4 regions of the Roseateles aquae genome follow, and region 1 is predicted to be linked to each of the others. Evidence: predicted binding sites of a transcription regulator. Region 1 holds the regulator's gene; each other region holds the start of a gene.
What was found. The regulator sigma-54, encoded in region 1, starts transcription at its own class of promoters, with help from an activator protein. The targets are predictions, from matches to a motif close to TGGCANGNAANCTGCTTT.

Region 1 (4,711 bases):
GCGCGCAGGCGCAAGGAGGCTTTGTTGAAGGCCAGCATTACCAGCGCCTGGGCCAGCCGCTGCCGAGCACGCCGGGCAAGATCGAGGTCGTCGAGTTCTTCTGGTACGGCTGCCCGCACTGCTTTGCCTTTGAGCCGGAGATCTCGGCTTGGGCCAAACAGCTGCCGGCCGACGTCAGCTTCCGCCAGGTGCATGTCAGCTTCCGCGCCAATGTGGCCTTCCACCAGAAGGTGTTTTTTGCGCTGGAAGCGATGGGCAAGGAAGCGCAGGTTCACACCGCCATCTTTGACGCCATCCATCGCTACGGCCAGAGCCTGGACGATGTGAAGACCGTGGCCGGCTTTGTCGCCAAGCTCGGCGTGGACCCGGCCAAGTTCGAAGAAAGCTTCAACTCCTTTACTGTGAACACGAAGTGCATGCAGGCCAAGAAGCTGTCGGAAGACTACCGGATCGACGGTGTGCCGGCACTGGGCGTGGCGGGCCGTTTCTTGACCTCGCCGGCGATGTCCTCGGCCGGCCTGCGCATCAGCGAAGTTGAATCCGGCAAGCGCGCGCTGCAGGTGGTCGACACGCTGATTCAGCGCATTCGCAAGGGCGGCTGATCGCCGGGCAGGGCGCCAGCCGGATCGGGGAAAGGCGCCCTTCTTCACATGGCAATGGAAGATGGTGGCGTGGCCCCCTGTTCGGCGGGTCTCGCCGGCACTTTGGCATGGCAGAATGGCCTGCAAGAACTGTGCCGTATGAAATCCAACCAGACCCTTCTCCCCACGCTAGCGCTGCTGGCCTGCCTGTTGCTGGCCATGCCGGCGCATGCCGAGCGCGCTGATGCGCAGAAGCCGCTCAACATCAGCTCCGACAAGGGCGGGCGGGTCGATGTGGTCAAGCAGCGTACCGAGTTCAACGGCAACGTCATCCTCAGCAAGGGCACCATGCTGCTGAAGGCCGAACGGCTGGATGTCCGCGAGGCCAGTGACGGCTTCTTCCAGGCCTACGCCAGCGGCGAGGCGGGCAAGCCGGTCAGCTTCCGTCAGGCCCGAGATGTTCCAGGTGAGGCCATCGAGGGCCATGCCGAACAGCTCGAGTACGACACCCGCTCCGACACCATCCGCTTTGTTGGCAATGCGGTCGTGCGCCGCACGCGCAGCGGAGCGGTGGCCGATGAAGTCACCGGCGCCGTCATCCTCTACGACAACCGCACCGAGGTGTTCAGCGTCGAGGGCGGCCAGACCTCGCCGCACCCGAACGGCCGGGTGCGCGTGGTGCTGATGCCGCGTGGCGCCTCGGCGCCCGAGGCCGCGGCCAGCGCACCGCCGCTGACGCTGCAGCCCAGCACCGTGCTGCAGCCGCGCAAGCCCTCATGAACAGCCAGGTGCCAGCGCTGGAGGCGGGCGCGCGCAGCCGCCTGGAGGCCGAGGGCCTGCAGAAGCACTACGGCATGCGCCGCGTCGTCAAGGACGTGCACCTGGATGTGCACAGCGGCGAGGTGGTCGGCCTCTTGGGCCCGAATGGCGCCGGCAAGACGACCAGCTTCTACATGATCGTCGGGCTGGTGCGTGCCGATGCCGGCGAGATCCGCATCGATGGTCAGCCGGTGCAGCGCCTGCCTATTCACCAGCGTGCGCGGCTCGGCCTGAGCTATCTGCCGCAGGAAGCGTCGATCTTTCGCAAGCTCAATGTCGAGGAAAACATCCGCGCCGTGCTGGAGCTGCAGCTCGATGAGCAGGGCCGGGCCTGGCCCAATGCCCGTGTCGATGAGGCGCTGGAACAGCTGCTGCAGGACCTCAGCATCGAGAAGCTGCGCGACAGCCCGGCGCCGGCCTTGTCAGGCGGTGAACGTCGGCGTGTCGAGATCGCCCGTGCACTGGCCACGCAGCCGCGCTTCATCCTGCTGGACGAGCCCTTTGCCGGTGTCGACCCGATCGCGGTGCTGGAGATCCAGCGCATCATCGGTTTCCTGAAGGCGCGCGGCATCGGCGTGCTGATCACCGATCACAACGTCCGCGAGACGCTGGGCATTTGCGACCGCGCCTACATCATCAGCGAGGGCACGGTGTTGGCCGAAGGCCGGCCGGCCGAGATCGTCGACAACCCCGATGTGCGCAAGGTCTACCTGGGCGAACACTTCCGCATGTAGGCGGCTCGGACGATGAAGCCCTCACTGCAGGTACGCCTTTCCCAGCATCTGTCGCTGACGCCGCAGCTGCAACAGTCGATCCGCCTGCTGCAGCTCTCCACGCTGGAGCTGCATCAGGAAGTCGAGCAGATGCTGGCGCAGAACCCGCTGCTGGAGACCGACGAGGAATTCGCCGAGGCGCCGCAGCTGGAGCCGGCCGAGCGCTTGTCGGCCAGTCAGCGCGACGAGGCGGCCAGCAGCGCCGAGGCGGCCGGCGATGGCGAGGCGGTGGCCGAGATCCGTGCCGATGACTTCGGCACGACCGAGCGCGAAGACTGGGAAAACGGCACCGAGGGCGACGACTTCGACGGCATCCGCGAACTGCCCAGCAACAGCGGCGGTACTGCGCCCGATGACGACAGCGATTACAGCGACCGTGAATCGGCCGAGATCAGCCTGCAGGAGCATCTGAACGCGCAGATGGCCGGCATGGGCTTGAGCGACGAGGACCGTGCGGCGCTGCATGTGCTGATCGAATCGTTGAACGAGGATGGCTATCTCGAAGACAGCCTGGAAGAGATTGCGGCGGCGCTGTCGGCTGGCGCCGAGGCTGAGCAGGCCGAGGAGCTGCTCAGCCTGCTGCGCTGCGCACTGAAGTGGCTGCAGAGCATGGAGCCCGCTGGTGTGGGCGCCCGCGATCTTTCGGAATGCCTGGTCTTGCAGCTGCGGGCGCTGCCGCGCAGCCAGGCCCAGGTGGTCGCCATCCTGATCTGCAAGCAGCATCTGGAGCTGCTGGCCAAGCGTGACAGCCGCAAGCTGATGGCCCTGACCGGCGCCGACGAGGCGCTGCTGCGCGAGGCGCAGGCGCTGATCGGGCGGCTGGAGCCCAAGCCGGGCCGCCGCTTCGCGCGCAATGTGGCGCAGGCGGTGGTGCCCGATGTGATCGTGCAGAAGGCCGGCCGCGGCTTTCGGGTGATGATCAATCCGGATGTGGCGCCCAAGCTGCGCATCAACGAGCTCTATGCCCAGGCGCTGCGCGCCACCCGCGGTGGTGTCAGCAATTCGCCGCTGGGCACGCAGTTGCAGGAGGCGCGCTGGTTCATCAAGAATATCCAGCAGCGCTTTGACACCATATTGCGCGTCTCCGAGGCCATCGTCGATCGTCAGCGCGGTTTCTTTACCCATGGCGAGCTGGCGATGAAACCGCTGGTGCTGCGCGAGATTGCCGATGAGCTCGGCTTGCATGAATCGACGATTTCGCGGGTGACCACGGCCAAGTACATGGCCACGCCCTGGGGTACGTTCGAGCTGAAGTATTTCTTTGGCTCGGGCCTGAATACCGAGTCGGGCGGCAATGCATCCAGCACGGCGGTGCGGGCCTTGATCAAGCAGTTCGTCGCGGCCGAGGACGCCAAGAAGCCGCTGTCGGACAGCCAGCTCTCGAGCATGCTGGAAGAGCAGGGCATCCAGGTGGCGCGGCGCACGGTGGCCAAGTACCGCGAGGCGCTGAAGATCGCGCCGGCCAATCTGCGCAAGACGATCTGAAGGGAGCCTTCTGATGGACCAGCTGCGGGCCATGCGCACCTTTGCGCGAGTGATTGACGAGGGCAGTTTTGCTGGCGCCGCCCGCGCGCTGGATCTGGCGCCAGCGGTTGTGACCCGTTTGGTCGCGGAGCTGGAAGAGCATCTGGGAGCGCGGCTGCTCAATCGCACGACACGCAAGCTGGCCCTGACCGATGTCGGCGAAGCCTACCTGGAGCGGGCGCGGCGCATCATTGCCGATGTCGAGGAGGCCGAGGCCTTGGCGTCGGCGTCAACCAATGACCCGCGCGGCCATCTGCGCGTGCTGGTGCCACCCGCCATTGCCGTGCATCAGCTCTCCAAGCACCTGCCGCGCTTTCGCCAGCAGTACCCGCACATCACCCTCGAGCTGCATGCGCCGGGTCCGGTGGCGACGATGGACGAGGCCTTCGACATCACCATCCTCAGTTCTCGCCACCCGCTCGAAGGCGACTTCGTGGCCCGGCGTCTGGCGCGTACCGAGGTCATCATGTGCGCCTCGCCAGACTACCTGGATCGATGCGGGCGCCCGGCGCACCCACGAGACCTCAGGGGGCATGACTCGATCCGGCCCTCGATCCCCGAGTTGCAGCGCGGCATCGTCTTTGTTCGTGGCGGACTGGGCGAAGGCACGGTTCACGAGACCTTCAGCGGTGTGCCCGATCGGGCGGTGTTGAGCACCTCATCGATCGACACCAATTACGCGGCGACCTTGCATGGCCTGGGCATCGCCGGCCTGCCGACCTTTGTGATCGGCGACGCGCTGCTGGAAGGGGCGCTGGAGCGCGTGCTACCGGAGTGGCGCCTGTTCAGCTTCACGATCTGGGCCACGATGCCGACCCGCAAGTTCATGCCGGCGCGAACGCGCGCCTTCCTGGAGTTTTTGCTGCAGGTCTTTGGCGGCGAAGACCACGACCCCTGGCTCTTGGCGGCTGGTTGTGTGACGCGCTGAATGCGCGCTCGCGCTTCAGCGCAGATTGAAGCCGGTCTGCACCAGCGAGCCGCGCAGCTTCTCCAGCAGCCGGGTCAGTGGCGAGA
Region 2 (4,711 bases), on a different contig from region 1:
GGGCATAGGGCCCGGCGGCCAGCATCATCAGCTCGGCGTAGCGCTGCTGGATCTCGCTGCCGCGAATCTTCAAGAGGCCGGCCACATCAAGGCTCTGCTTGCCGCTCTTCTCGGCGGAGAGCACACGCAGCACCATCATCTCCAGCGCGATGATGTCGACCTCCAGCAGCGCGATCTGGTCGCGCAAGCGCGCGTCCTCATCGACGCCCTCGGCGCGGGCGATGCGCTTCAGGCGCTCCAACTCGCGCTTGGCACGGTTGACGTCGGCGATATTGGTGCGCTCATGGGCCAGCAGGTATTTGGCATAGGTCCAGCCCTTGTTTTCCTCGCCCACCAGGTTCTCGACCGGGACCTCGACGTTGTCGAAGAACACTTCGTTCACCTCATGCTCGCCGTCCAGCATGATGATGGGCCGCACCGTCACGCCCGGCGACTTCATGTCGATCAGCAGGAAGGAGATGCCGGCCTGCGGCTTGACGCTGCTGTCGGTACGCACCAGGCAGAAGATCCAGTCGCCGTACTGGCCCAAGGTGGTCCAGGTCTTCTGGCCATTGACGATGTAGTGATCGCCGCGCCGCTCGGCGCGGGTCTTGACCGACGCGAGGTCGGAGCCCGAGCCTGGCTCGCTATAGCCCTGGCTCCACCAGACCTCCCCGCTCATGATGCCGGGCAGATGGCGCTGCTGCTGCTCCGGCGTGCCGAAGGCCATGATCACCGGTGCCACCATCACCGGTCCAAAGGGCACGACCCGCGGCGCGCCGGCCAAGGCACATTCCTCTTCGAACAGATGTCGCTGCACCGCATTCCAGCCCGGGCCACCAAACTGCTTGGGCCAGGCCCAGCCATGCCAACCTTGCTTGCCCAGGATCTTGGCCCAGCGCTGCAAATCGTCTTTGGACAGCCGCAGCGCGTTGTGCACCTTGTGGCTGATGTCGGCGGGCAGATGGGCGGCAACCCAGGCTCGAATCTCGGCGCGAAAGGCCAGTTCTTCCTCGGTGAAGTTCAGATCCATGCGATGTCCTCGAAACGATGCAGGCGGTATGGAGGGTGAGCTGCTTGCTGGCCGTCGTTTTAGCACGATCGTTCGTTTTTGCCTGTCCCTGCAGAGACACGCCAGCCTTGCACGGCTGCCTGTATGCTGCCACGCGCTTGAATCACCGGCCGCCTGCCGGTGCTGCGGAAGGAGACATCGGATGAGTGTACAAACGACGGCAGTTGGCATTGGTGATCGCCGGCCGGTGCTGGCGATCCACGGCGGGGCCGGCACGCTGCTGCGCAGCGCCATCAGCGCCGAGGAGGAGCAGCGCTACCGCCATGCGCTGGATGAAATCCTGCGGGCAGGTCAAGCGATGCTGGCCGAAGGTGCACTGGCGGTGGAGGTGGTGGTTGAGGCGGTGCGTCGGCTAGAAGAATGCGAGCTGTTCAATGCTGGGCGCGGCGCGGTCTATACCGCGGATGCGAGCCATGAACTGGACGCCAGTGTGATGGACGGGCAGACCCGGCAGGCCGGCGCCGTGGCGGGCTTGCGCTGCACGCGCAATCCGGTGCTGGCGGCGCTGGCCGTGATGCGGCACAGCGAGCATCTGATGTTCATCGGCGACGCGGCAGACCGATTTGCTGCCAGCCACGGCCTGGAGCAGGTTGATCCCTCATGGTTCGGCACGGAAAGCCGGCTGCTTCAGTTGCGGCGCGCGCAGGCCGCGGCTCGCGGTGGCCTGCTCGACCATGATGGACAGGCGCTGAGCTTTGTCACGCCGCCGGCTGCTCCGCTCGATGAGCAGAATAAGTTCGGTACGGTGGGCGCAGTCGCCATGGACGCGGCGGGGCATCTTGCCGCTGCGACCTCCACCGGTGGCATGACCAACAAGCAGGTCGGGAGGGTCGGTGATTCGCCCATCATCGGCGCCGGTTGCTATGCCGACGACGCGACAGTCGCGGTGTCTTGCACCGGTACCGGCGAGGCCTTCATTCGTGCCTGTGCGGCTCATGATGTGGCAGCGTTGATGGCCTATGCCGGGTTGTCGCTTGAGCAGGCGGCGAGGCGGGTTGTGATGGACAAGCTACCGAGCAATGGGGGGCGCGGTGGCCTGATTGCCGTCAGCGCGCGGGGCGAGGTGGCGATGCCCTTCAATACCGAGGGCATGTACCGGGGCTATGTGCGGCTTGGCGAGCGGCCGGACGTGGCGATCTACGCAGCGGCCTGAGCGTTGACAGGTACAAGGGCAGCCGCTGGAGCGGGCTGCTGCTTGTGAACCCGATCTGGCGCGCCCCCACGGTCTGATGCCCACCAAGTAAAAAAGCGACCCGGAGGTCGCTTTTCTCTTGCGGCGAGAGGCAGATCATCGCCTCATCTCCAGACGCAAGACAGTTCAGGCCTTGCTGCCCTTGCGGCGGGTGTAAACCACGCCGAACAATGCCAGGCCTGCCAATGCCAGCGAGCCCGGTTCGGGAGTCTTGCCAGCCGTGACGCGCAGGAAAGTCTGTGAGGCGCCGGTCGGCGTGTAGACGGTGTAGGTATAGGCGCTGGTGCTACCCAAGTTGGACCCATTCACGCTGGTCCAGTTGCCGCTGTTCAGTGCGGCAAGATAGGCGTTGACCTGGGTGACAAAGCCCGAATCAGCCGAGGTGTACTTCAGGCCGCCGGCGGTGCTGCTATAGCCGGTATCGCCTTCAATTTCCCATACGGCGTACTGGAACGCTGCGGACTTGGTCGAATTGCTCAGGCTGTCAGCATAGGCATGCGAATACAGATCTTGCAGCTTGCTCAGCACGGTGGCCGTGTTCTGCACGCCGTAGGACACGGCCGTCTTGTAGGTGGTGTTCGTATAGAGCGCCGTGTAGCCACCGCCGGTGATGAAGTTCGACAGACTGGTGGTGTTGTAGGTCGCCGTCAACGCAGCGGTTGTCAACGGATCCAGGCAATAGACCCAGAAGTTGTCCACGCCGTCGGTGACACCCATCGCACCCAGTGAGGTGCTCTTGGCCGCCAGGCTGCCAAACTTCAGCGTTTCGGTCAGCGTCTTGTTGTTCGACGGTGTCTGCCAGCTCAGCGAACTGGTGGCGTAGGCTTGCGACGAGGCGCCCAGCGCAATCACGCTTGCCAGCGCCATCGCGCTGAAGCGCGCCAGAGAGCCGACTTGATGAGCAGTGTTTGTTTGCATGACAACCTTTTGGAACTTGATTCTTGGACTACCGAGCACTTGGTCGCGAGCGTAACAGGCTGTGCTTTCTCGCCTATCCCGCGAACCGGGGGAGTTCGACAGGGATTGCACAAACTTCACGTTCTCGCTTGCTGCCTCAGTCACGGAAAGGATTCAATGGAAACTAAGCAATATTTGTGCCTGAGTTTCCATCCTCTTGATTTGACTGAAGTTTCCGTTCGTTGGCGATAGGAAACTGTTTGGCTGTAAAAAATGCCGACAGGGGCGCTCAAATCAGAGACCTAACTCGCGACGGGCGCGGGCCAATTCCTCCGCGGGCTGCGGCTTCACTGGTGAGCTCTGAGCTGCCGCCAGTTCGTCGCGCGCCTCGGCCTTGCGCCCACTCTTGGCCAATGCATAGGCCAGGTGAAGGCGAATCTCACCGCTGGTTGGGTTGCGCAAACGCGCTTCACGGAGAAAGCGCAAGCCACCCTCCTTGTCGCCGCGCTGCAGCAGGATCCAGCCCATCACATCATTGACTTCGGCATCATTCGGCGCCAGTTTGACGGCCTTTTCGGCGGCGGCAACGGCGCCAGCGTCGTTGAGTCGCTGCAGCAGGGCGGCGTAAGCGGCCACCGTGCTGGCATTGTCCGGTTCCAGGGCGACGACTTGCGCGAAGCTCTTGCGCGCCTGGTCCATCTTGCCGGCTTGCAGCTGCACCTCGGCCAATGCGCGCAGACTGAGCTTGTCATCAGGCCTTTTCTTGGTCCAGCTCTCCAGCGATTGCAGAGCCTTGTCGGTTTCGCCGCCAGCAATCTGGGCTTGCACCAGCAGCAGTACGACGCTGGTTTCCGGTGCCTTATCCATGGCAGCACGGTAAGCCAGCTGGGCGGCGGCAAATTGGCCTCGCGAGAAGGCGACGTGGCCGGTGGTCAGCAAGGTGGGTACGGTGCCCGGATGCTTGGCCTGCAAGGTCTTGAGCGCTGCATCGATCTTGGCGGCGTCACCGCGCCGACCTTCGATCTCAGTCTGCAGCACCAGCGCCTGCAGATCGTCAGGCTTGGCTTGCAGGGCTTTCTGGACGTTGTAGCTGGCCTGGTCGATACCGCCGGCCATCAATTGCATACGACCGATGGCAACCTGCTTGTCGGCGTCGAACTCGGCCAGCCTGGTGGCTTCCTGCAAGCTGAGGCGGGCATTGGTTGATTCGCCGGCGGCCAGGTAGGCGCGGCCCAGCGCCAACTGCACGGCGAATTTGCTGGGCTGCTTGCCGGCCAGCATTTTGGCGGTCTCCAGCGCCTTGTCGACCTGGCGCTGGCTGCTGTAGTAGTCAATCATCGCCAACCCTGGGCGCGGGTCCTGGCGCTGCACATCGTCGGCCTTTTGCCATTGGCGCAGGGCTTCAGCGGGGCGACCGGCGCGCAATTCCAGTGTGCCCAGTTCAAACAGCACGTCGGGGTCGTCCTTCATGCGGGTGAGCATCTGCGTCAGTCGTGTCCGCGCTTCGTCAAAGCGCCTTTCCTCGATGTCCAGCCAGCTCAGATTGATGCCTGCCGGACGGAAGGCCGGGT
Region 3 (4,711 bases), on a different contig from region 1:
TGAAGGTGGCGGCATTGGCGAAGGTGCCGGCGACGTTGTCCCAGATGCCCTTCATGAACAGTCTATCGGTGCCACCGATGAAGGCATTGCCCTCGGTGAACGCGAAGCTGTAGCCATACAGCACCCACAGCACGACGATCAGCGAGAAGGTGACCATCACCTGCATCAGCACCGACAGCATGTTCTTGCTGCGCACCAGGCCGCCATAGAACAGCGCAAGACCCGGCACCGTCATCATGATGACGAGCAGCGTGGACAGCATCATCCAGGTGGTGTCGCCCTTGTTGGGCACCAGCACCGGTGCAGAAGCGGCCTCAACGGCAGAGGCCGCAGCCGCGGGTGCCGGCGCCGAAGCAGCCGCCTCGGCCACAGGCGCCGCGACCGTGGCCACAGCGGCAGACGCCGCAGGCGCCGACGCAGCGGGGTCCTGCGCCCAGGCAGCAGGCGCACAGACCGCCGCGGCCAGGGCCAGACAAGCAAGCAGTTTCTTCATCATCAAATCTCCAACGGTTCTGTTCCAGTGCCGCTGCGCGATGCACGCGTCGCAGTCAGCCATTCAAACCACGCGGGGCCCGAGGCTCCGGCTCCGCCGGGCCTTCGGGCACGCCCCCTTTGAGGGGGCCGGCGAAGCCGGTAGGGGGTGGGCGATCACAGCGCGTCCTGCCCGGTCTCACCGGTACGGATGCGCACCACCTGATCAAGCGGCGACACAAAGATCTTGCCGTCACCGATCTTGCCGGTGCGGGCCGCGCTCTCGATCGCTTCGATGACCTGATCGACCACCGCGTCGGCCACGGCCGCCTCGATCTTGACCTTGGGCAGGAAATCGACGACGTACTCGGCGCCGCGGTACAGCTCGGTGTGCCCCTTCTGGCGGCCAAAGCCCTTGACCTCGGTGACGGTCAGGCCCTGCACGCCAATGGCGCTGAGGGCTTCACGCACTTCGTCAAGCTTGAAGGGCTTGATGACGGCGGTGATCAGTTTCATATCGCGCTCCTCGTTTACGTGTCTGTTCAGAAAGTCTTCTTGACCGACAGCACCAGGGCGCTCTTGCCCAGGTTCTTGCCGGCGCCCAGGTAGGCATCGGTGCTGGTACCCACCACAGCGACGCCCCACAGGAAACCGGCGTAGTCCTTGTTCAAGGTCAGCGAATAATCGGTATACGAGTATTCGCCGCTGTGGCGGACGCTTTGATGACCGATGTGCGGCGTCAGCGTCATGCCATCGCCCAGGTCGATCGCGGCACCGAGTTCCAGATAGCCGCTTCCCTTGGAGTCCGCAAAACCGAACAGATTGCTGGTGCTGTGCGAGTACTTGGCGGTGAACATGCCGAAGGTCAGCGCACCATAGATCTCCAGCGTGTTGGCGCTGGGGTTGAGCGCATTGCTCGGGTAGACGTACTGCAGCAGGCCCACGTCCAGCGTCAGCCCCTTGCTGATCTCGGTCTTGTAGCCGCCGTACAGGTCGATCTCGACATTGGCATCGCCGCCACCGTCCTTGATCCACTTGATCGTCGAGGCCCAGGTCCCGATGTAGAAGCCGTTACCGAAGTCGTAGTCGGCACCGCCTTGCAGGGCCGGCTTCAGGCGGGTCTGCGAGATGCCACGGTAGCGATAGTCGGTCGTCACGCTGGCGTTGAAACTCAGCGGCGAGGCGGCCGCAGCAGGCTCCTCGGCGTGGGCCGGGGCGCTGGCGCCCAGCGAAGCAAGGGCAGCCAGGGCCACAGCGGCAAGAATCAGCTTGGACATCACGGTACTCCTGAGGGTTGGATGGTTTGGAGGCAGACTCGAAGCCCTACCTGCAGCTTCCGTGCCAACCTGCAACTCCCCGGCCAAGCCAGCAGCGCAGGCACGGAACGCAACTTTGTGCACCAAGATGGCCCACATCGACCGCATGCGCCGCCCTGGTGCACGCCCCGTTTGTGTGCGCATGTCGCCACGGCGACGATGTTGCGGGCAGAATCGGCGGCAACAAGCAGGGAGGAGACGCCGCATGTCGCTGGCCATCATCCACAGCCGCGCGCTCGATGGCCTCAGCGCCGCGCCGGTGACCGTCGAGGTGCATCTGGCCAATGGCCTGCCCAGCTTCACCTTGGTCGGCCTGGCCGAGACCGAGGTCAAGGAAGCCCGCGAACGGGTGCGTGCCGCGCTGCAGAGCAGTGGCCTGCAATTCCCGGCCAATAAAAGAATCACGGTCAATCTGGCGCCGGCCGATCTGCCCAAGGAAGGCGGCCGCTTCGATCTGCCCATTGCCCTGGGCCTGCTGGCCGCCAGCGGGCAGATCGACGCCACCCGGCTCGATGCTCTGGAATGCGCCGGCGAGTTGTCGCTGGCCGGGGAACTGCGCCCGGTGCGCGGCGCGCTGGTGATGGGGCTGGCGCTGAAGACGGCGGGCAGCCGGCGCCAACTGCTGCTGCCTGCCGCCAGTGCCGCGGAGGCGGCGCTGGTGCAGGATATCGATGTGCGCAGCGCGAATCATTTGCTCGATGTGGTCGCCTGCCTGCTGCCCGGCGCCGAACAGGCACTGGCGCGTGCACAGGCCCAATTGCCGGTGCCCGAGACTGGCGGCCCGGACCTGGCCGATATCAAGGGTCAGGCCTTGCCCAAGCGGGCCTTGGAGATTGCCGCGGCCGGCGGCCACAGCCTCTTGCTGATGGGACCTCCGGGTACCGGCAAGTCGATGCTGGCGCAACGCCTCGCCGGACTCTTGCCGCCCTTAGATGAAAGCGAGGCCTTGGAGTCCGCCGCCGTGCTCAGCCTAGCCGGCCAGTTCGAGCTGCGGCGCTGGGGCCAGCGCGTGCTGCGCAGCCCGCACCACAGTGCTTCGGCAGTGGCCCTGGTTGGCGGTGGCTCGCCACCGCGCCCCGGCGAGATTTCCTTGGCCCAACATGGCGTCTTGTTCATGGATGAACTGCCCGAATTTCCGCGCGCCGCGCTGGAGGCCTTGCGCGAACCGATGGAGACCGGCCGCATCCTGATCTCGCGCGCCGCGCGCCAGGCCGAGTTCCCGGCGCGCTTTCAGCTGGTGGCCGCGATGAACCCCTGCCCCTGCGGCAACTTGGGTCACAGCCAGAAGCTGTGCCGCTGCACACCCGATCAGATCAACCGTTATCAAGCCCGGCTGAGCGGCCCCTTCCTGGACCGCATCGACCTGCTGGTCGAAGTCCCTTTCGTGCCGCCCAAGGAACTCGGCCGCATGGCCGCGGGCGAAACCAGCGCCACGGTCGCCGAGCGGGTCGCCGCCGCCCGCCAACATGCGCTGGCCCGTCAACAGCGGCCCAATGCCGCGCTGGCGGCGCAGGAGCTGGAACAGCATGCGCCGCTGGACCCCGCAGCCCGGCAGCTGCTGGAGCAGGCCGCGGAGCGGCTGGTCTGGTCAGCGCGCAGCTTTCATCGCGTGCTGCGGGTGGCGCGAACGATTGCCGATCTGGCGGGCAGCGGCACGCTGCAAGCGCCCCATGTCGGTGAGGCGATTCAGCTGCGCCGAGGGCTGCCGGCAGCACCCTGAGTCCTACGGCGTTCCAGTAGCGCAGCCGCGCCAGCACCGCCGCCATCGCCACCATGCCTGGGCGGGCGCCGCGACAGATTGCACGCCTAGCCCGACGCCGTACTCAGCGCGGCAGCGTGATCGGTGTCGTCACCCAGGACGACCAGAACGTGCTGCCAGCCGGCTTGGTGCGGACGGCGCCGGTGTACCAATTGGGTTCGGGAGCGCTATCGCTGTCTTCGCTGTAGGTCACGCTCACCTGCGCACCGTACTTGAAGTACCAGCGCGGATTCCAGCCCAGCCCGTTCAGGTCAGGGAAGGTGTAGTCGACCGTCTTGCCGCCCTTGATCCAGGCGGAAGAGAAGCTGAAGCTCCAGATCGGGTCCTGGCCACTCGGATCCGGGTTGTCAAAGGTATCGACCCGGAAGGAGCTGCTCAGGCTGCCGGGCAAGGGGGTCCACTTGACCGTTGGGCGCGGATAAGCACTGTTAGGTGCCAATCCAAAAGCGATCGGATTGACGTTGGGCGGCAGTTGCACGGTTTGCCCGTTGCCGTCGAGTGAGCGATAGCCCGCCTGTCTTTGCGCTCGGCCATCACCCTGCGCGAGCAAGGCGGTGACGCCAACCGAGTAGTAGCCAGCCGGCAGCGCGCTCGCTGTCGGCAGCGTCGGGTAAGCCGTCGATGTCGACGAGCGGTTCAGGGCAATGGAGCCTTGCGCCGAACGCCAGGTGGCCGAGTACGACAGCGTTTCACCCGCTCGCGCGGCGTCGGCAGCAAGACCGATGCGTTGTGTCGCCGTGAGCGGCACGCCCTTGGCCAGATCAAAGCTGAGTTGCATGTCCGTGCTTGTCTTCAGATCACGCTGATAGACGAAAAGATCCGCCACGTTGCTGGCGTCAAATCGTGTCAGCGAGGCATCAAAAGCAGCATCGCCGACCATGAAGCTGTGGCGATCGGCTTGCCAGCTGTTGCAGGCCTCGCTGCCGGTATAGGCCTGCATGCGAATATGGCAACGTGCGCTGCTGTCGGCATTCACAATGCTGGCGCGAACCCTGTGCGTGGCGTCGCGGATGCTCTCAGAGCTTGACAGATCGACCTCCGCCGCTTCGTCGCGGGTCAGATAGAACGCGCTGACGGTCGCCGAGTCATTGGGCATGTCGGCCACCACCATCACGGCGTAGCGGCCGTCGACGTTGTCGACCTGGAAGCTGTACTTGCCATCGGC
Region 4 (4,711 bases), on a different contig from region 1:
GCTGGGCGCCGACGACTATCTGGCCAAGCCTTTTCTGCCCCGCGAACTGCTGGCCCGGCTGCGTGCGCTGCTGCGCCGCCGCCGCGGCGAACTGCTGCCGCAGGACCAGCCGCTGCGCTTCGGCCGGCTGGAGATCGCGCCGGCCGAACGTGCCGTCACGCTGGACGGCCGGGCCTGCGAGCTGTCGGCCAGCCAGTTCGATCTGCTGCTGGCACTGGCCCGCCATGCCGGCCGGGTGATGTCGCGCGAGGCCTTGATGGACCTGATCGGCCTGGACCGGCTCGATGCCTCGGACCGCAGCATCGATCTGCACATCACCAAGCTGCGCGCCGCCATCGAGGACGATCCCCGCCAAGCGCGCCGCATCATCACCGTGCGCGGCGCCGGCTATGTGTTTGCCAAGGCGCAGGACTGAAGGGCCACCACGATTGCCTGCCATGCCCGACACCAGCAACAAGCCCCGCAGCCGCTTCCTGCCGCCCTGGCGCCTGCCGCGGCTGTATCTGCGCGTCCACCTGACCGTGCTGGTGGCGCTGCTGGTCTTTGCGCTGAGCACGATGGCGCTGTGGCACCGCGGCGGCGGGCCCCTGGAGCGGGCTCAGCAGCTGGCTGGTCGGCTGCTGCAGAACATCCTGCCGCCGGCCACGGCGCCGGCCGAGGAACAAGCCGCCGCGTTGCGCCGCCTGGCCGAGGGCGTGGCGCCGCAGGCCGAGCTGCTGGCCGCCGATGGCCACCGCCTCGTCGAGATCTATGCGCCGATGCCGCCGCACCACGGCAAGTGGTTCGGCGTGCGTCTGCCCGATGGGCGGCGCGTCTACGCCCGGCTGGACCTGGCCATCGGACCGGCCTGGTTGCGCCTGCATGTGATCGTGCTCGGCCTGGCGCTGCTGATCGGCCTGCTGGTCTACCCGCTGGTGCGGCCGCTGACGCGCCGGCTGGAGCGGCTGCAGCAGGGTGTTGAGCGCCTGGGCGCTGGTGAGCTGGGCGCCCGCGTCGCCGTGCAAGGCCATGACGAGGTGGCCCGGCTGGCACGCAGCTTCAATCAGGCGGCCGCGCGCATCGAGCAGCTGATGGCCGCGCACAAGCGCCTGCTGGCCACCGCCTCGCACGAGCTGCGCACACCGCTGACGCGGATTCAGCTGGCGCTGGAACTCAGCCGGGATGGCAGCCTGGCGCAGCGCCGCGCGGCGCTGGAGCGCGATATTGCCGAACTCGATGCCTTGCTTGAAGAGATGCTGCTGGCCAGCCGGCTGGATGCCGTTGGCCCGGCCGCCTTGCAGCGCGAGCCGCTGGATCTGCTGGCGCTGGCCGCCGAGGTCGGCGCCGCCCACGCCGAGGTGCAGGTGGAGGGTCAGTCCTTGCTGATCGATGGCGATGCCCGGCTGCTGCGCCGCCTGCTCGGCAATCTGCTGCGCAATGCCGAGCTGCACGGCCGCCCGCCGGTGCAGCTGCGCATCGACATCGACCCCGCCGACGAGCGCCTGGCCCGGCTGCGCGTCTGGGATGCCGGCCCGGGTGTGGCGCAGGCGCAGCGCGAGCAGGTCTTCGAGCCCTTCTTCCGTGGCGCCACCCAGGGGCCGGGTGTCGGGCTGGGACTGTCACTGGTACGGCAGATCGCCAACCATCACGGCGGCAGCGCCGTCTGCGAGCCGCTCACGGGCGGCGGCAGCGTCTTCGTCGTTCGGCTGCCGCGCGCCTGAACGGCCCGCGGCCGTTAAAGCGACTCAGCGCGCCGCCAGCTCGCTCTTGCCGGCCAGCAGCTGGCCGCAGCTGGCCGCGCCGCTCTGCACGGTAAAGGGCATGCCGCCCCAGGGTCCGCCCTTGCCGCAGTCGCCCGGCTTGCAGTCGCAGGACTTGCTCTTGACCAGCTGTTCCAGCACCCCCGCCTCACGGGCCGGCAGGCGCGGCAGCTTGGGCGCAAAGCTCAGGCGCAGCACATCGTCGCTATTGGAATCGCGCGGCATGACCGGGCCCATCAGCGTCTTCAGGCCCTGGGTATCGGCCACGGCGGCGGACGACTTGGCACCGGCGCGGGTGCGCTTGATATAGGCCAAGGCGACCTCCATCGCCGCATAGCCGCGTGCCGCAGACAGCGTGAAGGGCTTGCGGAAGGCGGCCAGATAGGTCGGCGCAATCTCGGCCCAGCGGGCCTTGTCGATGGTCGGCACCGGGCACAGCGCGGCGTCGTACTTGGGTGAGAGCGGCGCCTCGAAGTCAATCCAGCAGGCGCTGGAGGCGGTGACGCGCAGACTGGTCTCGGAGCGCAGCTTGGTGGCGATGTTCTCGGCGACATTGAAGCCGACACGACCCAGCTGCAACGTGCCTTCGCCGCTCTTCAGGCGTTCGGCATTGCTGGACACAAAAGGAATGCCGGCGGCACGCAGCACGGCCGGCATCTCGCCGAGCTCGCACCAGCCGCCCAGCACGATATCGACCCGCGCCGCCACCAGCGCATTGGCGGCCGCCTTGGCGCGGTCGGAATCGCAGGCGCTGTCCTTGATCACCAGTGTCGGCACCGGCTGGCCCGGCCAGGTTTTCAGCGCCAGCATCATGCCGTTGCGGATTTCCTCGCCCTGGGCGGCATTGGGCCGGCTTTCCGGCACGATGGCGCCGATCACCTCACCCGGCGCAGCCTGCACCGGCGTCACGACCTGCAAGCCCAGCAGCAGTGCTCCCAATGCGCCACGCCCCCACATTGGCAGCCCACGCGCTGCCCGGCTCAGCATCTTGCTCATTGTTGCTTTCATCACTGTTTTCCTCCTGGACCCGGCCGCGATCTCGATCTAGATGGCCGCGCTCCACCCTGCGGACGAATGCTATGCAAGCGGGGCTCGGCCTGCCTGAGGGAAAGCGCGCAGTTCGCCCGCCCAACTGTGGCGCTCAGCACACGAAGCCGGGTATATCGGGGCATTTGATGCTGGTTTGTCACCGGCCGATGCGCCGGCCTGGTGCGTCGGTGTCGCACCAAGACCAGGCGCAGCCGGGTTCGCGCACCGCCACGGCGCAGCAAAGAGATCGTTTGCACAGGCACGGGGCTTGCATTGATCATCGGGCACAAGCCTCGGAGACCTCATGCACGCGCTCACCCTGCCCGCCAACGGTCATTACGACGAGATGCTGCTCGCCAGTGGTGCGATCCGGCCGCATTACCAGCCCTTCGCCAACTGGCTGCACGCCCAGACACCCGAAGCGCTGGCCAAGAAGCGCGCCGAGGCCGATCTGCTGTTCCACAAGGTCGGCATCACCTTCGCCGTTTATGGCGACGAGGCCGGCGCCGAGCGGCTGATTCCCTTCGACACCGTGCCGCGCATCGTGCCGGCCGATGAGTGGCGGATGCTGGAGGCCGGGCTGCGCCAGCGGGTCAGCGCGCTGAACCGCTTCCTCTGGGACATCTACCACGATCACGACATCATCAAGGCCGGCCTGATCCCGGCCGAGCAGGTCTTTGCCAATGCGCAGTATCAGCCGGCCATGCAGGGGCTGGATCTGCCCCACGGCATCTACGCCCATATCACCGGCGTCGACCTGATCCGCCATTCGGACGGCGGCTACTACGTGCTGGAGGACAACCTGCGCGTGCCCAGCGGCGTCTCCTACATGCTGGAGAACCGCAAGATGATGATGCGGCTCTTCCCCGAGCTGTTTGCCCGCTACCAGGTGGCGCCGGTGGCGCATTACCCGACCTTGCTGCTGAACACGCTGCGCCATGCCAGCGAGGCCGAGCGCGCACCCGCGGGCGAGGGCGCTCACGATGCGCCGCGCGTGGTGGTGCTGACACCCGGCCCCTTCAACAGCGCCTATTTCGAGCACGCCTTCCTGGCCCAGCAGATGGGCGTCGAGCTGGTCGAGGGACAGGACCTGTTCGTCAAGGACGAGTACCTGTACATGCGCACCACCGTCGGGCCCAAGCGGGTCGATGTGATCTACCGCCGCATCGACGACGCCTTCCTCGACCCGCTGGCCTTCCGCGCCGATTCGATGCTGGGCGTGCCGGGCCTGCTCTCGGTCTACAAGCAGGGCCATGTGATCCTGGCCAATGCGATCGGCACCGGCGTGGCCGACGACAAGTCCATCTACCCCTATGTGCCGGACATGATCCGCTTCTACCTCGGCGAGGAACCCATCCTGCACAACGTGCCGACCTGGCAATGCCGCAAGCCCGAGGATCTGGACCATGTGCTGGCCCATATGGCCGAGCTGGTCGTCAAGGAGGTGCATGGCGCCGGCGGCTACGGCATGCTGGTCGGTCCGGCCGCGACGGCCGCCGAGGTCGAGGACTTCAAGCAGCGGGTGCGCGCCAACCCGAGCAACTACATCGCCCAGCCGACGCTGTGCCTGTCGAGCTGCCCGACCTTTGTCGACAGCGGCATCGCCCCGCGCCACATCGATCTGCGCCCCTTTGTGCTGACCGGCCGCGAGATCAGCATGGTCCACGGCGGCCTGACGCGGGTGGCGCTGAAGCAGGGATCGCTGGTGGTCAACAGCAGCCAGGGCGGCGGCACCAAAGACACTTGGATCTTGGAGGCGTGATGGCCCACCCCCTACGCGCTACGCGCGCCCCCTCGAAGGGGGCGCGCCCGGACGCCCGGCGGAGCCGGATCGTCGGGCTCTGCTGGGTCTGGATGAGTCCTGCCGTCGATTGCTGCGTCATTTACGCCGGAGACAAATAATGCTTTCCCGAACCGCTTCCCAGCTCTACTGGATGAGCCGC

Region 2: RQP53_RS02480 (PEP-CTERM sorting domain-containing protein) is a predicted target of sigma-54. The motif match lies at 3,326-3,343, and genes of this name have one in related genera.
Region 3: RQP53_RS12535 (TorF family putative porin) is a predicted target of sigma-54. The motif match lies at 1,798-1,815, and genes of this name have one in related genera.
Region 4: RQP53_RS21715 (circularly permuted type 2 ATP-grasp protein) is a predicted target of sigma-54. The motif match lies at 3,026-3,043, and genes of this name have one in related genera.

The regions. Positions count from the first base shown of each region.
Region 1 covers NZ_JAVXZY010000003.1:66,810-71,520, forward strand. The annotation lists gene RQP53_RS09125 (thiol:disulfide interchange protein DsbA/DsbL) at 1-602, shown strand, start outside; gene lptA (lipopolysaccharide transport periplasmic protein LptA) at 741-1,361, shown strand; gene lptB (LPS export ABC transporter ATP-binding protein) at 1,358-2,134, shown strand; gene RQP53_RS09140 (RNA polymerase factor sigma-54) at 2,147-3,658, shown strand; gene RQP53_RS09145 (LysR family transcriptional regulator) at 3,672-4,625, shown strand; gene RQP53_RS09150 (aminoglycoside phosphotransferase family protein) at 4,641-4,711, opposite strand, start outside.
Region 2 covers NZ_JAVXZY010000001.1:563,958-568,668, reverse strand. The annotation lists gene RQP53_RS02490 (acyl-CoA dehydrogenase family protein) at 1-1,012, opposite strand, end outside; gene RQP53_RS02485 (isoaspartyl peptidase/L-asparaginase family protein) at 1,194-2,204, shown strand; gene RQP53_RS02480 (PEP-CTERM sorting domain-containing protein) at 2,370-3,161, opposite strand; gene prsT (XrtA/PEP-CTERM system TPR-repeat protein PrsT) at 3,435-4,711, opposite strand, start outside.
Region 3 covers NZ_JAVXZY010000004.1:356,164-360,874, forward strand. The annotation lists gene RQP53_RS12525 (ammonium transporter) at 1-493, opposite strand, end outside; gene glnK (P-II family nitrogen regulator) at 649-987, opposite strand; gene RQP53_RS12535 (TorF family putative porin) at 1,014-1,748, opposite strand; gene RQP53_RS12540 (YifB family Mg chelatase-like AAA ATPase) at 1,993-3,507, shown strand; gene RQP53_RS12545 (hypothetical protein) at 3,611-4,711, opposite strand, start outside.
Region 4 covers NZ_JAVXZY010000011.1:169,866-174,576, forward strand. The annotation lists gene RQP53_RS21700 (response regulator transcription factor) at 1-415, shown strand, start outside; gene RQP53_RS21705 (sensor histidine kinase) at 438-1,700, shown strand; gene RQP53_RS21710 (type 1 periplasmic-binding domain-containing protein) at 1,725-2,747, opposite strand; gene RQP53_RS21715 (circularly permuted type 2 ATP-grasp protein) at 3,073-4,530, shown strand; gene RQP53_RS21720 (alpha-E domain-containing protein) at 4,670-4,711, shown strand, end outside.